2 regions of the Gilvimarinus sp. F26214L genome follow, and region 1 is predicted to be linked to the other one. Evidence: predicted binding sites of a transcription regulator. Region 1 holds the regulator's gene; the other holds the start of a gene.
What was found. The regulator PhoB, encoded in region 1, activates phosphate uptake and scavenging genes when phosphate is short. The targets are predictions, from matches to a motif close to TGTCATAAANNTGTAACA.
Positions count from the first base shown of each region.

Region 1 (7,741 bases):
TTGGTTATGGGCGTATCCAGGTATTGCTGGCTCTGGAGCAGGTCCGTTTTGGCGGCGCGCGGGTTGCCGCTGGCCTGATGCACGGAAGCACGGCCGATGTACGGGCTGAAATACTCCGGATAGAGTTCGATGGCATGGTCATAGGCATCCAGGGCTTCGTCTGGCTGCTTTTTTGCGGCCAGTATGTAGCCCTTGGTTTCCCAGAAGTGGCTTTCCCGCGGCTGGCGCTCAATGGCACGATTGACCAGGGCGAGGCCCTGATCCAGATCCTTGTCGTTCACGGCGGCGACCGCTTGCTGGTGGACGTCATAAGCTTCCTTGTCCTGACGAATCCGCGCCGTGGCACGCTGGAATGCCTCCTTGTTGCGCGCGCTGCCGGCAAGATTGCGGGCATGCTGTCGATTGGCTTCCACCCGCTCCTGGGACGGCGGATGGCTCGCGAACAGCCCGGATAGAAAGTCCTGGCGCTGATTGTTGCTCAACTGAACGAAGGTCTCCTGCAATTCAACGGCGCCCCGCGGGTCGTAGCCCGCCCGCGCCATGTATTCCATGCCGTAGCGGTCCGATTCCAGTTCGTGGTTGCGCCCGTAGCGGGCCTGCCAGGCCGCCGCGGAAAGGCCGGTCCCCAATGCAATCAGCTGGTTGTAATCCGAGTCCCGCGCCACCTGGCCAATCACCTGGCTACCGATGCCGAGCAACGCTCCCTGGGTCATCTGGTTGGCGGAATGACGGGCCGCTGCGTGGACGATCTCATGGGCCAGTACGGCGGCCAGCTGAGACTCGTCCTGAAGGTGCAGCAGCAGTCCGCGGTTGACGGCGATCTTGCCGCCGGGGAGGGCCCAGGCGTTGGGCACGTCGTTGTTGAGCACCACGAACTCGTAGGGCAGGTTCGGCCGGTCGCTCACTTCCGCCAGCTTCTGACCCACACTGTTCACATAGGGCGTCAGGTCCGGGTCCACCATGTAGCGGCCACCCTGTGCCTGCACGCTGGGCTGATAATTCTGTTGGCCGATGGCCACTTCCTGCTGAGCCGAAATCAGGCTGAACTCCGACTCCCCGGTAACGGGGTTTTCCGAACAACCACTCAGCAGAACGGCTGAAGCCACGCAGGCGGCAAGAAACTTGCGCAAGGTTTGGTCTCCTATCTCTACTATTGCCGGGGTTCAACCCCCGGCGCTGTATACCCGCTTCCCGATCACTTAAACTAGCAGGCTGTTGAAAAGTCGTTCTCGGCGGCTTGCCGGGCCGTGCTGAGCCAGACATGAGGCTGAGCAGCGGTCGCTCCATTCTATCAGTCCGATTCACCAACCAGGAGCTCTGTAATGCAGTCCCTACAGGAACTCGAACTACTCGCCGGCTACGACCCGGAGGGCAAACCGGTGGCGGAGCGCTTGCAGGTCAAAGTGAACGAAGATGGCAACTATCAGCTGGTTCGTTCCCCCGCCTTCGTCCGCGGGCTTGCCAGCGGCGATATTATCAAGCTCGACTCAGACAGCCAGCAGTTTGAGATTGTTCAGCACAGCGGCAACCTGGCGATCTGCATTTACAGCCGCGAAAATGCCACCCGGCTCAGCGAGGCCCTGACTCCCCAGCTCGAAAAACTGGGTGGCCACCTGGACCTGGAAACGGAACGCATGCTGGTTTATTCCATCCATGTGAGCATCGGTTTCAAGAACATTGAGGAATTGCTGAACCAGCACGTTACGGCCGAGAGCCAGAGCGTCTGGCAATACGGAAACGTCTACGACCCGGAGGACGGACAAACTCCACTGAACTGGTGGCTCGACATTCTGAAACCACAATGAGTGCGGACCGAACTCCCGGTCGTCGGGAGTGTTGCCGAACCAACTGAAGGATACGCAAAGAGAACCAACATGCTGATTGTGATCTCCCCCGCAAAAACCCTGGATTACGAAACTCCCCCGGTGACGGACCTGCACACCACACCGGAGTTTATCCCCGAGAGCAAGAAGCTCATCAAAGCACTGCGGGAGCTGGCTCCACAGGACATCTCCAAACTGATGGGCATCAGCGACAAACTCGGGACACTCAATTACGACCGGTTTCACAACTGGAAGCCCACATTCACGGAAAAGAACTCCAAGCAGGCGATCCTCGCTTTCAAGGGCGATGTTTATACGGGCCTGGAGGCGGACACCTTCAAGGCGGCGGATTTCAATTTTGCCCAGAAACACCTGCGCATTCTTTCGGGGCTCTACGGCCTGCTGCGTCCACTGGATCTGATGCAGCCCTACCGCCTGGAAATGGGAACCAAATTTCGCGTGGGGGAGGCCAAAGACCTGTACAGTTTCTGGGGGAGCAAAATCACCGAGAAGCTCAACGAAGACCTGAAGGCGGTGAAGTCCCACCTGTTGGTGAACCTGGCTTCCAACGAGTACTTCAAAGCCGTCCAGCCACGCAAACTGGAAGCGGATCTGGTCTCGCCCGTATACAAGGATTGGAAAAACGGTCAGTACAAGATCATCAGCTTCTACGCCAAAAAAGCCCGGGGCATGATGAGCGCGTTCATCATCCGCAACCGCATCACGGAAGCCGACGACCTCAAGGATTTCGATTGGGACGGCTACGCCTTCGCCCCCAAGTTATCCAAGCCCGGCGAGCCGGTATTTACTCGCAAGGCCGCCCCGTAACCCGTCGCGATGGTCGTGCTGAAATGTTGGGTTACGGCTTCGCCTAACCCAACCTACGAGGGCACCGAGGTCATGTGTGTAGGTTGGGTTAGCGCAGCGTAACCCAACAATCGGGCATCAAACTCGGCGGGGGTGTAGGTTGGGTTAGCGCAGCGTAACCCAACACAACGAAACACAGGGGAGCAGCTTCATGAAACCGTTTTCTCAAGCCTGCGAGAACAACAAGCAGCCAATCCTGGATGTTCTGCAGCGCGTCTTCGCAGATCGCACGCAGGTGCTGGAAATCGGCAGCGGTACCGGCCAGCACGCTGTTTATTTTGCGGAGAAGATGCCGCACCTGCATTGGCAGACCAGCGACTTGCCCGAAAACCATCCGGGCATTGTCGAATGGCTGAATGACGCCAAGCTGCCTAACCTGAGCAAGCCCATCGTCCTCGACGCGGACCAGCAGCCCTGGCGTGTGGAACCGGTGGATGCCGTGTTCAGCGCCAACACCCTTCACATCATGTCCTGGACCCAGGTGCAGCGATTCTTCAAAGCCCTTCCCTCCGTAACCAGGCCCGGTGCCGTGATCGCCATCTACGGCCCCATGAACTACAACGGCAATTTCACCAGCGACAGCAACCGCAACTTCGACGCCTGGCTGAAGCAGCGCGGAGCACATCAGGGCATTCGGGATTTCGAATCGGTCAATGCCCTGGCCGAAGAGGCAGGTCTGAACCTCCTGGAAGACAATCCGATGCCGGCGAACAACCGATTATTGGTTTGGAAGAAAAGCTGAGATGCGAGATCTCGCGGACGACGAAACCGTGCGCCTCCTGCGACCCGTTCACTTTCGACCCTTGTCCTGAGTCTCTCCGCTTTTAAACGGCAATACGCTTCGCGCTTCCGCCATATACATCTCGATCCCCGGACGCTCCCGCTCCAGAAAATCCTCGATCGCGGCGCGAAACTGGGGGTGGGCGATCCAGTGATTGGACCAGGTGGCCACCGGGGTAAAACCGCGCTGAATCTTGTGCTCGCCCTGGGCACCGGGGTCGAAACGCTTGAAGCCATTGCGAATCGCATAGTCGATGCCCTGGTAGTAACAGGCTTCGAAATGCAGAAACTCGTACTCGCGGCTGCAACCCCAATAGCGCCCGTACAGGGTGTCCCCTCCCTGGAAGAACAGGGACGCCGCGACCATCTCCTGCCCCTCCCGGGCGATCACCATGACAATCTGTTCGGGCATGGTCTCGGCGAGGGTAAGAAAAAAGCCCTCGTTCAGGTAGCCGTGGCGGCCGCTGCGCTTGAAGTAAGTAAGGTGGTAAAACAGATAGAATTCCCGCCATTCCCCGGCGGTGATATCCCGTCCATTCTTGACCTCCAGCTCCAGGCCCTGTTCGGCAACCCGCCGCCGCTCCCGCTTCAGGTTCTTGCGTTTGCGTGAACTGAAGGTGGAGAGGAAATCCTCGAAATCACGATAGCCTTCGTTGAGCCAATGAAACTGGCAACCCATGCGCCGCGACGCGCCCGCCCCTTCCAGGCGGGTGCACAGCTCTTCCTCAGGAAAGAGACAATGCCAGGAGGAGGCGCCAATGGAGCGGCCCTCTTCCGTGATGGCGGAGACAAAGGTTTGCGTCGCTGCCGCTAGGTCTACCTCACCCGCCAGGCACAGCCGCGGTCCCGTGGCCGGCGTAAAGGGAATGGCCGTGACCAGTTTCGGATAATAGGGAAAGCCGTGGCGGTGGTAAGCATCCGCCCAGGCCCAGTCGAAGACGTACTCACCAAACGAATCCAGCTTTTTATAGAGCGGCATGATCCCCACCACATCACTCCCTTCTTTGAGCAGCGCATGGTGACCTTGCCAGGGCGTATCGGCGCCCACACAGCCGGCACTTTCAAGCGCGGCGAGAAAGGCGTGGTTGAGGAATGGATAGTCCGTAGCCCAGAGCCCGTTCCAGGTCTCCCGCGGAACTTCGGTGACGGCGGGTACGAATTCGACTTTCCGGGATGGCTGCATGGCAAACTTCTGGTTGGCTTGCGACGGGTTCTGCAGCGACCAGTTGGCACCGCATCGGGCTAGCCGGGCAAATCCAGGTGCTGCCGGTCGCCCTCCGCGCGCACCCGGCTCAGGGGGAAGCTGCAGGTAAAGGTGCTGCCCTTGCCGGGCGAACTCTCAATGCTGAGTTTGCCATCGTGGCGCAGCAGGACGTGTTTGACAATAGCCAGCCCCAGTCCGGTTCCCCCGCTTTTGGCGGTGCGGCCGGAATCCACCCGGTAAAAGCGCTCCGTGAGGCGCGGCAGATGAACGGGGTCGATGCCCACCCCGTTGTCGCTGACAGCAATGTGCAGCCCCCTGTCGTCACGGTACACGCGCAGGCTCACCACGGTGCCGGGTGGTGAGTAATTGATGGCATTCACCACCAGGTTGGAAATGGCGCTGTGCAGTTCCTTTTCGCGACCGCGAATCGCCACGTTCTGATCAGCATCCAGTTTGATCACGTAGCTGTCCCCCCCTATGGCAAGAGCTTCGTCCTTGATCGTTCGGAGCAGGGTCGCGACGGAGATCAGCGTCTGCTCTTTTTCGGGCTCTTCGGTTTCCAGCCGCGACAGGGTGATCAGGTCATTGACCAACAAGCTCATCCGTTCGCTCTGCTGCTGCATCGGGGTGAGGGCCTTCTCCCACTGGGGCGCCACGTCGGGAGCCTGATCGGCCAGAGTTTCCAGGTAGCCCTTAAGAACGGTGAGGGGTGTGCGCAGCTCGTGGGATACGTTGGCCACAAAATCCCGGCGCACCTGTTCGAGGCGGTGCAGGCGCGTTACATCACGGATCATCACCAGGCGCTCGTCCTGGCCGTAACGGGTAATCTGAAACTGAAGGCGGCGGGCGTCGTCCTGGGGTGATGGAATGGTGATGGGTTCCCGATAGTTGCCGGCCTCGAAATAGGCAACAAACTGAGGATTACGGATGAAGTTGAGCAAAGCTTGATGGCGGTCACCGGGCTCGAAGGCCAGCAGTTCGGTGGCCGCTTCGTTCCACCAGTTCATGTTGCCCCGTTTGTCGAGCACGATCGCGGCATCGGGCAGGGCCGCGGTGGCTTCCTGAACCCAATCGAGAGTCGCCTTCAGCCGCGCTTTTTCCTTCTCCCGGCGTTTCTGCAAGTGGTAAAGGCGATCGAAAACTTCCCCCCAGAAGCCGCTCGCGTCCGGTGGCAAGCCCGGCTCGCGCTCGCGGATCCAGCGCTCCAGGCGATAGATCTGCCAAAGCGTCCAGGCCATGTAGAGGGCGCCGCCCGCAATCAGGGTCCAACTCAGGTAGCCGTTCAGCAACCCGAAGCCGATGCAGACGATGGTGATGATCAGTACCCGCCGGATTTCGGCGGCAAATCCCCGATACAAGCTGGTGACCTACATGTGAGGGACGCGTTTGCTCACGCGTCCAGTGGGATCTTGGTGGAAAACCGGTAACCGGCGCCGCGCACCGTTTGCACGTAGCGGTCATGGCCATCAAGGCTCAATGCCTTGCGCAGGCGACGGATGTGAACGTCCACAGTCCGCTCCTCGACGTACACGTTGCCGCCCCAGACGTGGTCAAGCAACTGGCTGCGAGTGTACACCCGTTCCTGGTGGGTAAGAAAAAACTGGAGCAGGCGGTATTCCGTGGGGCCGATTTGCACCGGCTGATCGTTAATGGTGACCCGGTGGCTGGCCGGATCCAGGCAGAGCCCTTCGACCCGCAGGGGCTCCGCTTCTTCCTCGGGTCCCGCGCGCCGCAGAACGGCCTTCAGGCGCGCCACCAGTTCACGGGGTGAGAAAGGTTTGGTGATGTAGTCATCGGCACCCACTTCCAGGCCCTGGATCTTGTTGTCTTCCTCACCCTTGGCAGTCAGCATGATGATGGGGGTGCGGGCGGTGACTTCGTCGCGCTTCAGGCGCCGGGCCAGTTCGATGCCGCTGGTTTGGGGCAGCATCCAGTCCAGCAAAATCAAGTCGGGATTTTCGTCGATAATCAGGCCGTGTGCCTGTTGCGCGTCCTCGGCTTCCAGGCAGCGATAGTCCGCCATCTCCAGCGCGACCCGTAACATGTCGCGGATGGGCGCTTCATCGTCGACGATCAGAATGGTTTTTTTGGCCATGAGTCTGGTGGTGTCCCCCGTACGTCTCTGGCACACCATTAAAGAGACAATCTGTTACAGCTTTATGACACGGCTCCGCCTGCGACCGTGTCGGCCAGCACGCCAACGAATACCGCCATGCCCACCCAGTTGTTGTTCATGAAGGCGCGAAAGCACTGCTGGCGGTCCCGGTTCCTGATCAAATACTGCTGATACGCAAAGAGCCCCGCCACAGCAATCAGACTGAGCTTATACAAGAGCCCAAGCTCGAAACGCGAGCCCATCACCAGCAAGGCGCCCAATGTCATCACCTGGAGCATGGCGGTAATGCTGCGGTCGTTCTCGCCAAAGAGGATGGCTGTGGATTTAATGCCTATTTTCAGATCGTCGGGCCGATCCACCATTCCGTAAAAGGTATCGTAGACCACCGTCCACAGCAGGTTGGCGATATAAATCACCCACACTTCGCTCGGCAGTTCGCCGGTCTGCGCCGCATAGGCCATGGGAATCGACCAGGAGAAGGCTGCGCCCAGCACTATCTGGGGCAGGTGGGTGTAGCGCTTGGCAAAGGGATAACAGAAGGCCAGCGCCAACCCGCCGAGGGATAGCTTTATGGTGAGGGCATTGGTCAGCAGCACCAGCAGAAAGGCCAGCAGGCACAGCCCCACGAAAATACCGATGGCTTCCTTCGAGGTCACCAACCCCTTGGCCATGGGCCGGTTGCGGGTGCGCTCCACGTGGCCGTCGAAGTTGCGGTCCGCAAAGTCGTTGATCACACAACCGGCGGCCCGCATCACAATGGTGCCGAGCACGAAGATCACCACCACCCCCCAGTGCGGACTACCCTCCCCGGCGATCCACAGGGTCCAGAGCGACGGCCACAGCAGCAGCAAGGTGCCGATGGGCCGGTCGAAACGCATGAGCTGGATGTAGGGCGTAAAGCGGTCGAGCTGGATGGTGGTCATAGGTCGCGGGGGAATGAACAAAATGTAG
Region 1 is NZ_JBTIYG010000002.1:1,534-9,274, reverse strand. It holds gene ACURWW_RS02270 (M48 family metalloprotease) at 1-1,130, opposite strand, end outside; gene ACURWW_RS02265 (DUF4265 domain-containing protein) at 1,323-1,805, shown strand; gene yaaA (peroxide stress protein YaaA) at 1,875-2,651, shown strand; gene ACURWW_RS02255 (DUF938 domain-containing protein) at 2,842-3,432, shown strand; gene ACURWW_RS02250 (GNAT family N-acetyltransferase) at 3,481-4,653, opposite strand; gene phoR (phosphate regulon sensor histidine kinase PhoR) at 4,713-6,032, opposite strand; gene phoB (phosphate regulon transcriptional regulator PhoB) at 6,065-6,769, opposite strand; gene ubiA (4-hydroxybenzoate octaprenyltransferase) at 6,832-7,713, opposite strand.

Region 2 (7,741 bases), on a different contig from region 1:
TCTATCAGCCAGAAATCCCTCCGAACACCGGCAACCTTATTCGGCTGGCCGCCAATTGCGGCTGCGGCCTGCACTTGATCGAACCCCTTGGCTTTGCACTGGACGATAAAAGGCTGCGGCGCGCCGGCCTGGACTACGGGGAGTGGCGGGATATCGTGGTTCATGAAAGCTGGCAGGACTTTCTCGCCCAGGCACAGCCGGGGCGGCTGCTCGCAGTATCCACCAAGGGAACGCGCCGCTATGACCAGGCGCGCTTCGTGTCGGACGATTGGCTGGTCTTCGGGCCCGAGACCCGGGGCCTGCCACGAGATATCCTCGAGAGCCTGCCCCCCGAGCAGGTACTGCGAATCCCGATGCTGCCGGGCAGCCGGAGCATGAATCTGTCCAACGCGGCGGCGGTCATTGTTTACGAAGCCTGGCGGCAGCTCGGCTTTCCCGGCGCGGGCGAGCAGCCTGTTTAATCCTCGAACTGAAGGTCATTATGCGCATCGGATTGTTTTACGGCAGTTCAACCTGCTACACGGAGATTGCAGCGGAAAAGATTCGCGATTATCTGGCGGAAAAGAACGCCCAGGTGGAGCTGCACGACGTGGGCCAGGAGCCGGTCGCGGGCATGGCCGATTACCCACTCCTGATTCTCGGCATCCCCACCTGGGACTACGGTGAGTTGCAGGAAGACTGGGAGAGTGTCTGGACGGAGCTGAGCGAGCTGGACCTTCGCCACAAGAAGGTGGCCCTGTACGGCTGCGGGGACCAGATTGGCTACCCCGAGTGGTTTCAGGATGCTCTGGGTTATCTGCACGATCAGGTGCTGGAACAGGGTGCGACCCTCTGCGGCTATTGGCCCTCCGCCGGATACGAGTTCAGCAGCTCCATGGCCCTGAGCGACGACGGCAGCTATTTCGTGGGCCTCGCGCTGGATGAAGAGAATGAGTTCGAGCTCTCCGACGAACGCATTCAGCGCTGGTGCGATCAGGTACTGGACGAATTCTCGAATCCGGCCTGAATGCCTTATTGCCAGGCGGGCCATTGGCGAGCGCTCTGGCGAACAATCCGGTCCAGAGCTTCGTCCTTGGTCCGTTTGGATGGTCTGAGAAAAGTCCGCAACCACAATCATTTCAGTAAACAGGCCCTCGATGTCCACACCCCTCAATCCGCCACCCGCCGAGCTTGACTGGAGTGACGACGGTCAGCCGGTTTCCACCCAGCACGACGATGTCTACTTCTCCCGCCACAATGGTCTTGAGGAAACCCGCTATGTGTTCCTGCAACAGAATCGTCTTCAGGAGCGCTGGCAGGAGGAACCCTCACGCTCTACCTTCTTTATTGGCGAGACCGGGTTTGGCAGTGGCCTGAATTTTCTCGCCGCCTGGCAGCTCTGGGAGCAATGCGCACCCCCAGATCGGCAACTCCACTTTGTGTCGGTGGAAAACCAGCCCCTGCTGCGGCGGGACCTGGCGCGAGCCCTAGCCATGTGGCCCGAGCTGGCTCAGTATCGGACGCGATTGCTGGAGCTCTACCCGGAGCGCCTCCTGACCGGCTTTCACCCCTTCAGTTTTTCCGGGGGCCGGGTGAAGCTCACGTTAATCGTTGCGGATGCCGCAAACGGCTTGCAGCAGTTGTTGGCCAGTGACCATCCACTCCACCGCAAACCCTTTCACAGGGGTATGGACGCCTGGTTCCTGGACGGATTTGCCCCCGCCCGCAATCCCCGTATGTGGACGCCTGAACTGTTCGAAGCGCTCGCATCCCTGAGCCATTCCGAAACCAGCCTTGCCACCTTTACAGCGGCGGGGGTAGTCAGGCGAGGCCTGGCGGAAGCCGGTTTTCAGGTGGAGAAACGACCGGGCTTCGGCCATAAACGGGAGATGATCGCCGCTCGCTTCACGGGGCGGCCGCAACCGGACCCGGCCGACTTTCCCACTGAGTGCAGGAAATCCCCCTACCCGGCCCCGTGGCACGTGAGCCCGCGGCGCACGTCGGAGGCACGGGCGGCCGTCATTGGCGCCGGCCTGGCGGGCAGTCACACGGCTCGGGCGCTTGCAGACCGGGGATGGGAGGTAACAGTCTTTGAAAGCTCCCGAGAGGTGGCCACCGGCGCCTCGGGCAATGCTCAAGGCGTGGTGTACGGCAAGTTGTCCACGGATCGGGATGGCCTCGCCCTGTTCAATCTGGCCAGCCTGTTGTTCGCCCAGCGTTTTTACTCGAATTATTGGCGAGAAGCACACGACCCTGCATTCGGCGAGCAGTGCGGACTGCTACAACTTGCCTATAACGAGCGCCAGACACGGATTCAGGGCGGGCTGCGCCGGGTCTTTGCAGATAGCGACGATTTTCTGTGCTTCCTCAGCCCCCGTGAAGCCAGCGAAAAGGCTGGCGTCGCGCTGGATCATTCGGCCCTGTTTTTCCCGTACCTGGGTTGGTTGAGCCCTCCCCTTCTGTGTCGAGAACTGGTGGACCATCCGCGCGTTGCCGTGTACTTCGGCCAGCAAGTGGAGCGGCTGCACCGGGAGGACTCCGGCTGGCGCCTGCAGAGCGCGTGCGGTGAAGACCTGGGACAGTTCCCCAACGTGGTAATCGCCAATGCCCATAACGCGCGGCACCTGCCCCCGATGGCCCATCTGCCCCTCAAACCCATTCGCGGCCAGGTCAGTTGTTTTGACGGCGAAGCCTTGCCGGTCAGAACAGTGCTGTGCGGCGAGGGCTACCTTGCACCCGCCATGCGCGACGAACAGCGGACCTTGCAATCGTTCGGCGCCACCTTCACGTTGCGCGAAACCCGCGCGGATGTCCTGACAGCAGACCACGAAAAAAACCTGGCCACGCTGACCACCTCCCTGCCCCGATTCGCCGACACTTTGAGGGCCATCGATCCGGCGACACTGACCGGGCGCACCGGTTTTCGATGCACCACACCCGACTACCTCCCCCTGGTCGGCCCCGCTCCCGATTTTGCCGCCTTTGCGGAGCGCTACCGGGCACTGCGCCACAACGCCCGCGCCGGCATTGTGGACAGTGGCGCATATTATCCGGGCCTCTACCTGAACGTGGGGCACGGGTCTCGCGGCCTCGCCTACACCCCCCTTGCCGCCGCCACGCTGGCCGCACAGATGAGCGGCGACCTGCTGCCCCTGTCGCGCGACCTGGCTACGGCACTCAATCCGGCGCGGTTCATTATCCGGGATTTGATTCGCAATCGGCTCGCGCCATAATGAACCTCATTCCCACCGGACGACGCTGATCATGACGAGATCCATACTTTTTACCGGAGTACTGCTACGGGCGCTGCCAATTGTTTTGTTGAGCGTTGGTGCGTTGGCGCAGGATATGAAAGTAAAGGAGTACGGCTATCAAACGCTGGACCGTGAGCCCCACGACGCACAAATTTTTACCCAGGGCTTCACCATCGACGAGGATTATTTCTTCGAGAGCAGCGGTCATTACGGTCGGTCATTCCTGGTGCGCTATTCACGATCGGGCGAACACCGACAGAAGCAGGATATTCCACGGGACATTTTTGCCGAGGGAATTACCGTGCTCGATGACCGCCTTTACCTCCTGAGTTGGAAAGCCGGCAAAGCCTGGGCGCTGAGCAAACACACACTCGAAGTCGAGGACGAATACCGGTACAGCGGCGAAGGCTGGGGCTTGACCCACAACGGCACGCACTTGATTCTCAGTGACGGCAGCGATCTGCTGCGCTACTACGACACGGAGTTCAAGTTGCAGAAGACTCTGCCGGTCCGGGTTGGCGACAAACCGCTGCCCCGGCTCAACGAACTGGAATACCACGAAGGCGTCATCTGGGCCAATGTCTGGTACGACGACCGGATCTACAGCATCGATGCGTCCAGTGGCAGGGTGCGGGGTTTCGTGGATTTGCAGCCCTTGAGAGAGGAAGCCGCACTGCGCTCCAGCGAAAGCGTTGTCAACGGAATCGCGTACGACCCGGTCCATGACGGTTTCTGGGTTACGGGAAAGTATTGGCGCTATCGTTATCTGATCAGGTTGAATCCGCCGGACTGAGGCGGGATCCCCAATGCGCTTTCAGTGCACACAACGCCCTCTCGCGGCCTGCACTGTATAACACCAGCCGTCCGAGGGTCAGGGCGCCGACGTGCGCGCAGCGTACCCCGCCCAGACTTCAACGCGGCGGTTTCGGGTCCTGCCCGCCGCGTCGTTACCCGCCACGGGCAAATCGGCACCAAGGCCGAGAACCGGTTCGGTAGGCACCCCCAGCTTGAACAGCTCCGACTTCACCGCGCTTGCGCGCAGCTTGGACAGAATAACGGCTCGGCGCTCACTTTGTCGGCGATCTCCGAAGCCGACCAGGAACAACCGCTTGTCCGCGTTTTCATCCCGTCTCATGTAGGACACGATGCGTTGGATATCGCGCTTCGCCTTGTTATCCAACTGCGCGCTGTCCTCGGCAAAGCGCAGATTGACCGAAAGCCGCTCGGCGCCGTTCGCGAGTTCCAGGTATTCGGGCGGTCCGCTGAGGCCGCCAGTGACCGGCGTGCTGATCAGGTTCTGGGAAACAAAACCGCTCTCCTCCACGATTTTCTGGCCGCGGTCGCTCTGCACATAAGCGAGGAAATCCTCCAGGTGCTGTGACCGTCCCGCCGCGTACAGATAAAGGCGGCGAGACAGGAGGTAGTCTTCCGTGGCCACAACGACACGCTCTGGTGTGAGCGGCGACGTCCCCGCGTGGGAAATCGCCAGGCTCCTGGTCTGACGAACCGACGCCAGGCCGACAAAGCCGATGCCGCGCCGATCCGCCGCGACCAGGTCGGAAAGTTCATCATTGGATTCGAAGCGGCGGGCCGCGGTGGACAGCTTCTGATCACCCAGCACCAGGCTTCTGAAAGTGTCCCAGGTACCGGAATTCTCATCCCGGGCGTACAGGTTGATGGCCCCGGGCTCCGCCCCCAACTCGCTCCAGTCCTTCACGGCCCCCGAGAACACTCTGGCCAGTTGGTCGATGGTGAGGGCAGTTATCGGGTTCTCGTGATGGACAATGACTGCCAGACCGTCAATGGCAATCACGTGCTCGCTCTCAAAGCTTTGCATGTTGGCCAGACGCGCGAGTCGGGCGACCTCGGCGGGCTTTATTCTCCGGGACGACATGGCGAGCTCCGCGTTGCCGGCCTCCAAGGCTGCAAAGCCTGTGCTGGAGCCATGTGCGGCTACGGCCACATGAACCGTGCGCTCTCCGTCGAAGGCCTGAACCCGGTATTCATTGAACACCGGCTCCGCCCGGCTGACCACATCCCGGGCGCCCCGTGCCTGGAACCAGTCGAGCAACAGCTGCTTCATAAGGTTCGCGCCCACCGTGTTGGAACCCTGCACGGTGAAAAGCGGCACCTGGGTTTGCGCGAATTGGAAGTGTGCGGATGGGAGCTCGTCCCCTCCCGGTTGTGCCGAAAGCCCCCTCGGAATGAACCCGCAGACACACAAGAATAACAACAAGAGTCCGCGCCCGGATGCGATGTTTCGCCATACCATCAGAAATCTCCCTTTCCCGGCGAAACATTCGCCGATGCGACTATCGCGGCGCATTGTACAGAGTAAATTTCCTGTTAATGTTACAGTTGTATGGCAGTTGTTCCCGAACCATTCGCGAGCCTCTCGCGTTCCGACGGGATGAGCGACAACACTCATGAGTTGTCTTTCATCAACCGAAAGAGCCGCTACCCGCCCGCGTTACCCACGAGGAGTTCTCTCATGTCTGATCAGGGTTTTTCCATCAACCTGCGCCTTGTAGAAGGCTATCTGTTCCAGATCGATTTTGGTGACTTCGGCAATTTCATGGTTGACGAGCCCGAGCCCCTGGGAAAAGGGGAAGGTCCGAATGCCGAGCGCATGCTCGCCGCAGCGGTGGCCAACTGCCTTTGTGCCAGCCTGCTGTTTGCCGTTCGCAAGTTCAAAGGCGAGCCGGGTGAGCTCAGCGCCACCATAAGCGGTTCAACGGAACGGGTGGATAAGCGATTGAGGATCGCAGGAATGGAAGTGACCATCACACTGGGCAACACGGCCGCCGAGCTGCCGCATCTGGATCGAGCGTTGGATCAGTTCGAGGACTTCTGCGTGGTCACCCAGAGTGTGCGCCGGGGAATTCCGGTAAAGGTGTCCGTAATCGATGGTGAAGGCACGGTGGTCAAGGAACATTGACCGAAGCGACCCCGCCGCAGTTGCTTCAATCGGGAACTTGATTAAAGCAACTGCTTGCCAGCCAGCGGATCAGTACGCGATGTCGATACCAAACAGAAGATAGTTTTCCTTGCTCTGGTGGCCCACAAAGGGGGGGCCGCCGTCTTCCTCACTTTGCAGGTCGATATTGAGCTCCATTATTCCTTTAACATTGCGCATGAAATAATACGCCGCAGTGGCGGTGAGAGTATTGATCTCGATCCCCTCGTAAATGGTGCCTGTATCGTCAAAGTCGTCCGCTTCTGCAATGTTGTAGAGCGCGGAGAAGGCCCAGCGTTGGTTGGGAATGTAGTCCACACCGGCAAAAGCCCCGATCCAGTCGTAATCGTCACCGGGAGCCTGGTCGAGAAAACCCTCCCAGCTGTTCCAGAGCACCTGGCCGTACCAGTGGATCTGCGGGCTGATATCCCCCGCTACATCAATACCGAGGATCTGCTTGTCCGAGTCCCGCACACCGAGATCCATGCCCGCAAAACCACCCGCACTGCGTTGCTCTCCCGCGAGGGCGAAAAGCCCGCCATCAACGGGACCCAGGGACGCGCCTACGCGACCGAAGTAATGTTTGCCGGAATCGTTGTCGAATAATTTGTCCGGGCGACGGTAGCCGGGCCCGTTCAGATCGTAGTTCTGCTCGATGCCATTGCCATTCACAGCGCCGACGGCCCAGTCCACAGGACCCAGATCACCGCTCACGATCAGTCCGCGGTCATAAGTTATCCCTGCGGCGCGGTAGGCGTAGTAATCCTGGAAGGTCAGCCGCACCTCGCGCGGGAACATCAGATCGGACACCTGAAACTGCCCCAGTTGGGCGGACACGCCCGTACCCAAAATGTCCGCATACTGGAACCAGGCATCCTCGACGATGGTTTCACCATTGCCGCCCTTCTCGGCGAATATTGCATAGAAATAGTAGGAAATGTTATCCGAGAGAGGAGCGCTGGACAGCAACTTCACCATGTAAGGAGCCTGGATGTCCGTGCTCGAATCGGACAGGGTGTGGCCGGTAGCCACATCGATCTGCTCGCCGTCCCGCCATTGGACATTGCCCTGGGCGCGAATGGCCAGTGGCAGATACTTCGGCAGGGCAAGGCTCTCGTCTCCCACATCCATCATCGTGTCACGCCATTGAGGCAAGCGGAAGTTGCTGTCGGCGAATGCTTCACCAAATTCATTCAGGCGTGGAAACGCATCGTGGCAAACGGTACAGGACATATTGTATTGACGGGCAAACACCGGGATGGCCGTCGCCACACTGGACCAGTGGAGGGCCAGGGTGAAAACAACTGCGAGAAGCGTCCGCAGAGACAGCTTCGTGGTTTTACGGCTCATGAATAAACCTCCGCTCACGACATCGATTATCGGGAGCAGTAGAATGGCATTCAAACGGAGCTCATCATTTGACACGGATCAATAGACAGGTGAATGTAGAGGCGTGGATGGTCTGCAACGGACCGCGGAAGGGTAAGCTATGAGTGAATTTACCGATCACCTGCAGGAGATTTTCGGCCTGTTTGGCCCCGTCTCGATGCGG
Region 2 is NZ_JBTIYG010000003.1:66,007-73,747, forward strand. It holds gene trmL (tRNA (uridine(34)/cytosine(34)/5-carboxymethylaminomethyluridine(34)-2'-O)-methyltransferase TrmL) at 1-461, shown strand, start outside; gene fldB (flavodoxin FldB) at 482-1,006, shown strand; gene mnmC (bifunctional tRNA (5-methylaminomethyl-2-thiouridine)(34)-methyltransferase MnmD/FAD-dependent 5-carboxymethylaminomethyl-2-thiouridine(34) oxidoreductase MnmC) at 1,137-3,212, shown strand; gene ACURWW_RS04245 (glutaminyl-peptide cyclotransferase) at 3,244-4,026, shown strand; gene ACURWW_RS04250 (substrate-binding domain-containing protein) at 4,105-5,316, opposite strand; gene ACURWW_RS04255 (OsmC family protein) at 5,725-6,171, shown strand; gene ACURWW_RS04260 (hypothetical protein) at 6,241-7,539, opposite strand; gene ACURWW_RS04265 (TfoX/Sxy family protein) at 7,679-7,741, shown strand, end outside.
Region 2: the regulator PhoB is predicted to act here: its motif matches at 5,584-5,601, upstream of ACURWW_RS04250 (substrate-binding domain-containing protein).